2 regions of the Cytobacillus gottheilii genome follow, and region 2 is predicted to be linked to the other one. Evidence: riboswitches for the same ligand, from Rfam matches in the RefSeq annotation. Region 2 holds a riboswitch; the other holds the start of a gene.
What was found. Region 2 has a riboswitch for cyclic di-GMP ahead of J1899_RS20745 (hypothetical protein). Riboswitches for the same ligand answer to the same signal wherever they lie in the genome.
Positions count from the first base shown of each region.

Region 1: linked by a shared signal. The riboswitch ahead of J1899_RS06465 (response regulator) and the one ahead of J1899_RS20745 (hypothetical protein) in region 2 are both predicted to bind cyclic di-GMP.

Region 1 is NZ_CP071709.1:1,307,058-1,311,530, forward strand. Features, by position in the region: gene J1899_RS06445 (IS1182 family transposase) at 1-249, shown strand, start outside; gene J1899_RS06450 (DUF3231 family protein) at 443-1,480, opposite strand; gene J1899_RS06455 (hypothetical protein) at 1,649-1,927, opposite strand; gene J1899_RS06460 (DUF2642 domain-containing protein) at 2,132-2,431, opposite strand; gene J1899_RS06465 (response regulator) at 2,506-2,868, opposite strand; cyclic di-GMP riboswitch class I at 2,902-2,988, opposite strand; gene J1899_RS06470 (SOS response-associated peptidase) at 3,104-3,778, opposite strand; gene J1899_RS06475 (GNAT family N-acetyltransferase) at 3,872-4,333, opposite strand; gene J1899_RS06480 (EamA family transporter) at 4,409-4,473, opposite strand, start outside.
Region 2 is NZ_CP071709.1:4,209,014-4,213,486, reverse strand. Features, by position in the region: gene trhO (oxygen-dependent tRNA uridine(34) hydroxylase TrhO) at 1-444, shown strand, start outside; gene J1899_RS20750 (methyl-accepting chemotaxis protein) at 494-1,450, opposite strand; cyclic di-GMP riboswitch class I at 1,619-1,732, shown strand; gene J1899_RS20745 (hypothetical protein) at 1,822-2,052, shown strand; gene J1899_RS20740 (penicillin-binding transpeptidase domain-containing protein) at 2,281-4,290, shown strand.

The sequences.
Region 1 (4,473 bases), 1.6 Mb from region 2:
CGGCATATTTGGCAGGAATATGTGGAGGAAGCGGAACATCTTCGCCATCACAAAGATGTAAAACCAATATACGCAAAGCGAAAGGAAACGATTGAACGTGTTTTCGCTGATGCAAAAGAAAAGCATGGAATGCGTTGGACAACGTTAAGGGGACTTAAAAAATTGTCGATGCAAGCGATGCTTACTTTCGCGTCCATGAATTTAAAGAAAATAGCCAACTGGACGTGGCAGGACCCAAAAACAGTATAAATCTGAGGATAGGATAGCTGCATTCTGTCCTCTAAAGGAATAAAAATAGAAAAAAAACTTCAAAAGGGGTTCGGAATGAGACCATTCCGAACCCCTTTTGTCTACAATCTGACAGCCTTCTTATATGAAATAAGAAGGCTGTTTATAGTTGTTTTATGATTGGAAGCTCTAAAGATGACATACGGTAATGAACTTAAGTCCGATCATAGGCTTTCGGGGGTGATTCCATCCAGCCGTGATCAATGAGAATGTTTGCCCCATCATCAACAAACAATCCAACATTCATGAGGTTTCGCCCATACATTAAAGCGATATCCCTTCGTCCATTTACTGCTATAGAGTTCGCAAATGATCTTATTTTAATAGAAAACATATCTACCTTATGAAAGAGCATAATTTTATCTGAAAAAGGCGGGTATGTGGATGTTGTAACTAAATGATCAAGATGAGATGGTGTCTGCAGATTTTCAACATGCAGTTTCTCCATGAATTGCTTCACTGATTTTTCGGTCATGTCTAACCCGCGTTTAAACAAAGCTTTAATCTTTTCATCTCTAACCACCTGGTAAAACCCTAATAATAATGTTTTGCTTGTTGTGTTATTTTCAATATTGTCATAAAGGTGAGAGATTTCTAAAGCATGAAGAGGTCGTATGTCTCCGATAAAACCTGCCAAGTAATTTTGTTTATGAATAAAATCGTTGCTTTCTGGAATAGGAATAATAGGCGGTTTTGCTATTAATTTTTTTTCAGCTAAGACGGTATTAATTTGATCTAATAACGCCACGGCACAATTGTTGCAATAAGTAAAAAACTGATTGATATCTTTCCTCATAATTAAAGGAATCGCAACGGCATAAATGCTCATTCCCGCCTTGGAAGCATATTTCAGGTAGTGAACATAAAATGTATCATCATAAAGCCTCGGAGCACCATAGTTAACGTCATCTTCTGTAAATCCTTTCGGGATCGGGAAATGACTTTTCTTAAAAAAATATTCGATCCGCTCCATGAAATCCTTCGTCAAAGCAATTCCATTTTCCAGCAGAATTTTAATATCTTCATCGTCACAATGGTGAAGAAAATAAGTGAGGATTTGCTGAGACATGCTGTTGCCTGTATAAGTAGCCCAAAGCTTACCCATTTCAACCGCTGTTAAAGGTGCATTTTCACTTAATGAGTCTGAACTTAAATGAATAGGCTTTAAAATATCCATTGGATTTAAATCCATAATAAATCCCCTTTTGTAGATTTTTTGTTAGGATTACCGATGGATTATTATTTATTCCTGTAGCTTCCTTTACCTTTAAAAATTTTATATACTTTCCTGTATTTGCAAACCTTAGTGCCATTATTCTTATATGTAGCAAGCACGTGTCCCTTCGAAAATTCTATATCCTTATACCCTCAGCTTCCAAGCTGGTATCAACGAATTGAATTTAAAAAAGTAGCTCATAATGACATGAATAACTGTATATAATGCCAAAGTTGTCATGTAGGTAATGAGCCAGATATGAAAGGGTTCTTTCAGAAATAAGTAGAGCAGGGTCATGCCAACTGGAAATGGAACGAGAACAATTAACCAAATCGGTGCTCCAAGCTTTTCAGTTATGGAACCTAAGGATACGACGGAAGCGCCAATAATAATAGCCGCTAATATCGTGATGCTATTTTTCAAAAGGATGCTTCCAATAAAATAAGATGAAGCAGTAAGAAAAATGGCTAGAAGAAAGTTAAAGAAATAAGTCATATAATCACCTCGAAAATAATGATATGTAAATTTTACCATAAAAATCAAGGTGGAATTGTATCGGTACTGTAAATTTACGATAAAAAAGAGTCCTCTCAGACTCTTCATTTTCTATTCTTTTCAGTTAAATAACTACGGTTTTCCGACAAAGTAAGTGATATGCTGAAAACGAATATGATAATTCAAATGGTCAATGGTCAGTTGAATATGATCAATAGCCACCCCGGTTAATATGCCTTCTAGTTTTTCATTAATTGTCACCACTTTAATTTTTCTTCCGATATTCATAAGCAGGTGATCTAAAAATACAGGCTCTGTACTCATGGTTGAGTTTGGTGATAATTGATTCATTATAACTGGAAGGTTGTTTGAATATTTATATTGTCCGGGCGGTACGCTTTCGGTTTGGTTTCGATATAAATAAGGATACAAGCCATATTCCCCCTTTTTTATTACTTTATGTAAAGAGGAGTATAAACCGTGCCTGTCACAACTTTAAACTAAGCTTATTTAATTACTTTATCTAATGCTGGCAGAAGTTCGTTAAAAAAGGGCTTGACGACAAAGTCTTTTGCTCCATTTTGAAGAGCTTCAATGATTATTTTTGATTGGCCCATCGCTGAGCAAATGATTACATTTGCGCGGGAATCAATCCGCCTAATTTCTTTTAAAGCAGTCATTCCGTTAATTCCATCCATTGTTAAGTCAAGCAAGACAATATCAGGTGACATTCTTTTAAATAACTTAATGGCTTCTTTTCCATTTGCAGCTTCTCCAATGACAGTATAACGGTCACTTGAAATTGCTTTTTTAAGCAGCTGGCGCATAAACATTGAGTCATCAGCAATTAATACTTTATAATGCATCATTTCTTTTTACTCCTTTTTTACAAGATCAGTCATCTTGGTAACCCGGCTGCCTTAGCAAATCTGTGCCTTAGGTCCGTGGCTTTGCGTCTTTTACTTTCGTAAAATTTGCCGTTATAGGTATTTTAGCACGTGTTTTCCATTTCGACAATTTGCGACTTTTTTCTTATTACGAATATTTGAAAAGATTTGCCTTCAGTTAAAATAAAAAAAGCCGTCTATCGACAGCCTTTAAAAATCAGCAAAGAGCATGAGTTACTTCAATGGTATTATTCTTAGGAGAGTTTACTTTATCCGAAACGACAAAAGCATCCATGTGGTTATCCTCAAAGGGGACAAGGAGTTTGTTTAGTTCAGTGGCATTCCTATTGTTTGGGTTTAGCCATGTTTTTTCATCCTCTGGATTAAGGATCACAGGCATGCGTTCATGAATCTCTCTCATAAACGGGTTGGAGGCTGTTGTAATAATTGTGCAGGAATAAACGGGTGCTCCTTCAGGAGAAATCCAGCGTTCCCAGAGCCCGCACATGCCAAACAGGTTATCTGATTTTAACTTTATTCTCATCGGAACTTTTGTTGTACTTGTTTTTTTCCATTCATAAAAGGAATCGGCAATAATGAGGCAGCGGCGCTTTTCGTAAGCAGCTCGAAAGCTTTGTTTCTCTGTCAGGGTTTCTGCGCGGGCGTTCGTCATTTTATAGCCGATTTTCACATCTTTTGCCCAGGGAGGAATAAGTCCCCATTTTAAATAGCCCAGACGATTTTTTTCTCCGTCGTTAATGACAGCCAGCACTTCATGAGATGGCGCAATATTATAGCTGCGTATGTATTGTGCTTCATCAATGGCCGCTTCGATATCAAAGCGATCAATTATTTCCTCATAATCAGAAAATAAGGTGAATCTTCCGCACATATCTATTTCCACACTCCTTATCGTTGAATAGGATAGTTACATTTGTTTACGGAGGGAAGAAGACATTGTTTCATAATTTTTAAGGGATGTTTTTTATTTTGGATAATAAATCAAAGGTTCCGTAAGATCTTCATATCCACTTCTTTTATAAAATTCGATGGCTTCATCACTTGGCCAAACAAGCACAAATTCATATTTGTTTTCCTTGGTCCAATCATGGATAGCATGTAAGAGTTTGCTGCCAATTCCCTTTTGCCGATATTCTGGAAGTGTATATACATTTGTCATATAGGCGAAAGGGTACGTGATTCTCCCTGGACGGGGAACCTTGTGGATGCATTCAATATAAATATGAGAAAGAATTTTCCCCTGCTCCTCTGCAATCCAAATAAACCACTGCTGATTGAGGAGTGCTCTTTCTAAAAAGGAGCGGCATTCAGTCTCAAATTCCTGAAAGGATGAGCTTTTTTTGCTTTCATCATGTTCAATAGTGAAGTCCCATCTCATTTGAATTAACTGTTGGATATCATCTGCATCAGCTAGTCTGATTCTCATTGTATTCTCCTTTCTTGTTGAAAAAATTATTCTACAAGCTGAGATGAATATCCTTTAAAAAAACAGCCAAGGTTATTAACCCTGGCTGTTTAGTTCATATGGCTGTATGATTTTTGGCTGGATACTGCTTTTATTGCCGA
Region 2 (4,473 bases):
TTGCTTGGAGATAAAAAGATTGTTACGTATTGCACAGGCGGAATCCGCTGTGAAAAATTCTCAGGCTGGCTGTTGAAGGAAGGCTTTAAAGACGTTGCTCAGCTTCACGGCGGCATCGTCACATATGGCCAAGATCCGGAAGTCCAAGGTGAGCTTTGGGATGGTCAGTTGTATGTATTCGATGAAAGAATTGGCGTACCTGTTAATCAGAAAGAGCATGTGGTCGTCGGCCGCGATTATTTTTCGGGCGAACCTTGCGAGCGCTATGTAAACTGTGCAAACCCTGCCTGCAACAAAAAAATCTTATGCTCTGAAGAAAATGAGCATAAATATATGCGCAGCTGCTCAGATGAATGCCGTACAAATCCGCGCAACCGCTATATTATTCAGCATGAATTGAGCGAGGAAGAAGTACAGAATCGTTTAGAAACAATTGAAGCGTAAATCAATGAATAAAACGGGGCATCCAGATTGGGTGCCCTTTTTTCTGCTATTATTTATTGGAAAGCTGATCAATAACCTTTTCAAGCTTTTCGTCTACAACACTTGCATCGTCAATATGCTGCTTCAGCAAAGCGTTTACCTCATCAAAAATATGTTTAGTCTTGCTGATTTCGTCTGCTGTTTCCTGAGATTGATATGTTTGCTTGCCGATTTGCTGCATGACTTCACCAACTTCTTTTTGTACGGTACTAATGATGCTGCTGATAGAATCAATCGCTGTAGTTGAACCGCTGCTGATCTCCATGCCTTCTTGAATGAGATGGGAGCTTTGCAGGGTTGATTGCAGAGTTGCCCCAATATCCTGCTGAATGTTTTTAGTCAAACTGCTAATATTTGCTGTGCTCTCAGCTGTATTTTCCGCCAGTTTCCTAACTTCCTCTGCAACAACAGCAAACCCCTTCCCTTGTTCTCCTGCACGAGCAGCTTCTATTGAAGCATTCAAGGCAAGCAGATTGGTTTGATCAGCAATCTCTTTAATTACTTTTACAATCATTTCAATTTCCTTCGATCGCTCATTGAGCTGCTCCATTTTACGGGAATTTTCCTCCAATTGAGCGCCAAGCTGCTTCATCAGTTCTTCAGATTTTAAGATTGAAGCTCTGCCATCGTTTGACCGCGACACCATTTCCCCAGCAGAATGAATGAGAACCTCTCCTTTTTGTGAAAGGTCTTTTGAATTCAGAACTGAATCTTCACTTAATGACTTAACGTGATCAAAGTGAGTTTTAATGCTGCCAACTAATGAGCCAAGTGTATGATGCTGTCCATTTACCATTTCGTGCTGATGCAGGGTGTGCTGTAAGTCATGGAGAAAATCGAAAATAGTCTCTTGCAGTGCGGCTTCCTTATGTGCCATTTCTTCCTCAACTTGCTTTCGAATAGAATCTTCTAACTCTTTCCGTTCTAACTCTAGCTTTTTTGTATTCTTCTTTCCTATCAGCAGCATGTTATTACCCCAATCCCTATGATTTATGGTCGTCCTTTCTATTATATCGGCACTATTTCCTATCTTTTGTGCATCATATCACTCTTTTTAAATATTTCCGGGGAAATTGTTGAAGATGGTTGAAAGTTGTTGAAATAATGAGAATAAAGACTTAAGATAAAAGTAACAGATGTTTAAAGGCAAACTTATTGAAAAATAAGGACGCAAAGCCGCGAATCTAAGGTCTGATAGACATTCTTTACCTTTGGCATGAAAGTAAAGGCTATTAGTCTTGCTGCCGAAAAGAAGGAGTATCTCTAATTATATTGGACTATGATGGTCGGGCTGCCAGCATGAACGGGTGTTAAAAAATTAGACAAGGAGAGAGGACGATGGAGGTACTATTTGGAACAGTAGCTTACTTTGAACAGGAAATTCAGCGTCATGTTTTAAAAGAAGAGAAAAATAAAATTGCTCAGATTGCTGAAAATCTGGAATTAGATCTTAAGTTTAACTTCGTGTGCCATGAAGATTTAAGAAAAGAATGCCTGCAAAATCTTTCACATGCTTCAAAGAAACTGCTTCAAGCCACGGATCAAAAGCTAGAAAAGATTCCCTGCTAGAAACGTAAATTTACTGAACTTATACTTTTCCTATTTTTCATTAATAAGAATGCCATTAGCGCATATATATAATAGCTGAACTTGCCCAGACATCTAGTATTTGCCTGTGCAGGTTCAGCTTTTTTCATTAGTGAAAATTTTTCATCATACGTTCATTTTCAGCATGAGCAACTTGTAGAAATTTGTCTAATGAGAATGATAAAATAGAATATAGTAGGAGGGGGATTCATGAGAAAAAGATGGTTACTGGCTGCTTCTTTCCTGATTTTTATCGTTTTAGCAGGCTGTTCAAAAGAACCTATGCCTCAAGATCAGTTTTCGCAATATATTAAACATTGGAATAACCAAGAATTTACCGATATGTATCGTTTACTCTCTGCAAAAGCAAAGGAATCCATATCAGAGGATGACTTTGTAGATCGATATGAAAAAGTGTATAATGACCTGCAAATCTCTGATATAGAGGTTACATCGAATGCAGACAAAGAACAGGAATTTGAGGAAGAAAGCGCAGCACTTCCCTTTTCAGCGTCAATGAATAGTGCTGCAGGAAAAATAGAATTCACGCATGATGCAACACTTATAAAGGAAGAGCATGAGGATGGGGAAAATTGGTTTGTAGAGTGGGATACAACGCTTATTTTCCCGGAGCTCGGCGCTAATGACAAAATAAACTATGCCTCTATCCCGGCCCAGCGAGGTGATATAATTGATCGCACCGGCGATATGCTTGCTTTTAATGGCACATTATATGAAATCGGCATCGTGCCGGAGGAAATGGGAAATGATGAGGAAACAACCATTAAAGGACTATCTCAGAGCTTAGGAATTTCCGAGGAGAGTATTGAAAATGCCTTGAATGCAGATTGGGTGCAGCCTGGTCATTTTGTACCGATCAAAAGGGTTTCTCCTGATAATGAAGGGCTTCTAAATGAAGTATTTTCTCTGCCTGGTGTTTTAAAACAGGATGTGAAAGGCAGAGTCTACCCAGCTGGAGAATCAGCAGCACATTTGATTGGGTATGTTGGTCCAATTACTGCTGAAGAACTGGAGAAAAATGAAGACAAAGGCTACTCCAGTACAGATCTAATTGGAAAACGGGGCCTTGAACAAGTACTGGAAACGCAGCTAAAAGGAACAAATGGCATTAAAATCAGCATTACGAAAGAAGACGGATCAGAGGCAGTGCTGGCGGAGAAGCCGGTTGAAAATGGAGAAAAGATTCAGCTGACAATAGATTTAACTGTCCAAGAAGATCTATATGAGGAATTGAAGGGCAATGCCGGCACTGCATCCGCCATTGACCCAGTTACAGGTGCGACAATGGCGTTAGTGAGCAGTCCAAGCTTTGACCCAAATGCTGCTTCATTAGGATTAACAGTACAAGAGTGGAAGACGCTCGAAGAAAATGAGCAGCAGCCGCTCCTTAACCGTTTCAGTCATAACTATGTGCCAGGCTCAGTTATGAAACCAATCACAGGAGCGATTGGCCTTGAAGAGGGAATCACAACAGCAGACGAAACAAAAGATATTAAAGGTCTGCGCTGGCAAAAGGACACCTCATGGGGAAGTTATCGAGTCACACGGGTAAAAGATCCGGGTTCACCAGTCAATTTCGACCAGGCTATGATGTACTCTGACAACATTTATTTTGCTCAAGAAGCATTGCAGTTAGGCAAGGATTCTTTCATGGAAGGGTTAAAAGCATTTGGCTTTGAAGAAGAAATCCCATATGTGTATCCGCTTCAATCTTCACATACAGGCAACATGGACACTGAAATAAAACTGGCAGATTCCGGTTATGGTCAAGGTGAAGTGGAAATGAATATCCTCCACCTTGCTGCCAGCTACACACCATTCATAAATAAAGGTTCACTCATTAAGCCGGTTTTGTTAGAAAACGAAGAAAAAAACCAAGTTTGGAAAGAAAATATCATTAGTGAAGAAACCGTAGCTATAATGAATTCGGCTTTACGAAAAGTCATCCAAGAGCCAGGCGGAACAGGCCGTGCTGCCAAAATGGACGATTACCCGCTCGCCGGAAAAACCGGCACAGCCGAGCTTAAGTTAAATGTAGGCATGAAAGGTCAGGAAAATGGGATGTTTGTTGCATACAATCCAGATTCGCCAAAGCTGCTCATTGCCATGATGATTGAAAGTGTAGAAGACGCAGGCGGATCCGGCATCGTTGTGGAAAAAGTGAAAAATGTATTTGAGAAGAATATGGAGCGGTTCTAAACGGATAGGCCAAGAGGAAAACTCTTGGCTTGTTTTTTTGTTGGGGGATAATGGATGAGGATGTTTTTGCGTTTGGTTAGGGAGGATTTTTGCAGTTTGATAGGAAAAATGAAAAATTTGATAGGAAACGGCTGCGAATTGATAGGAAAGCCAAAAATTTTGATAGGAAAACCGAAAATTTTG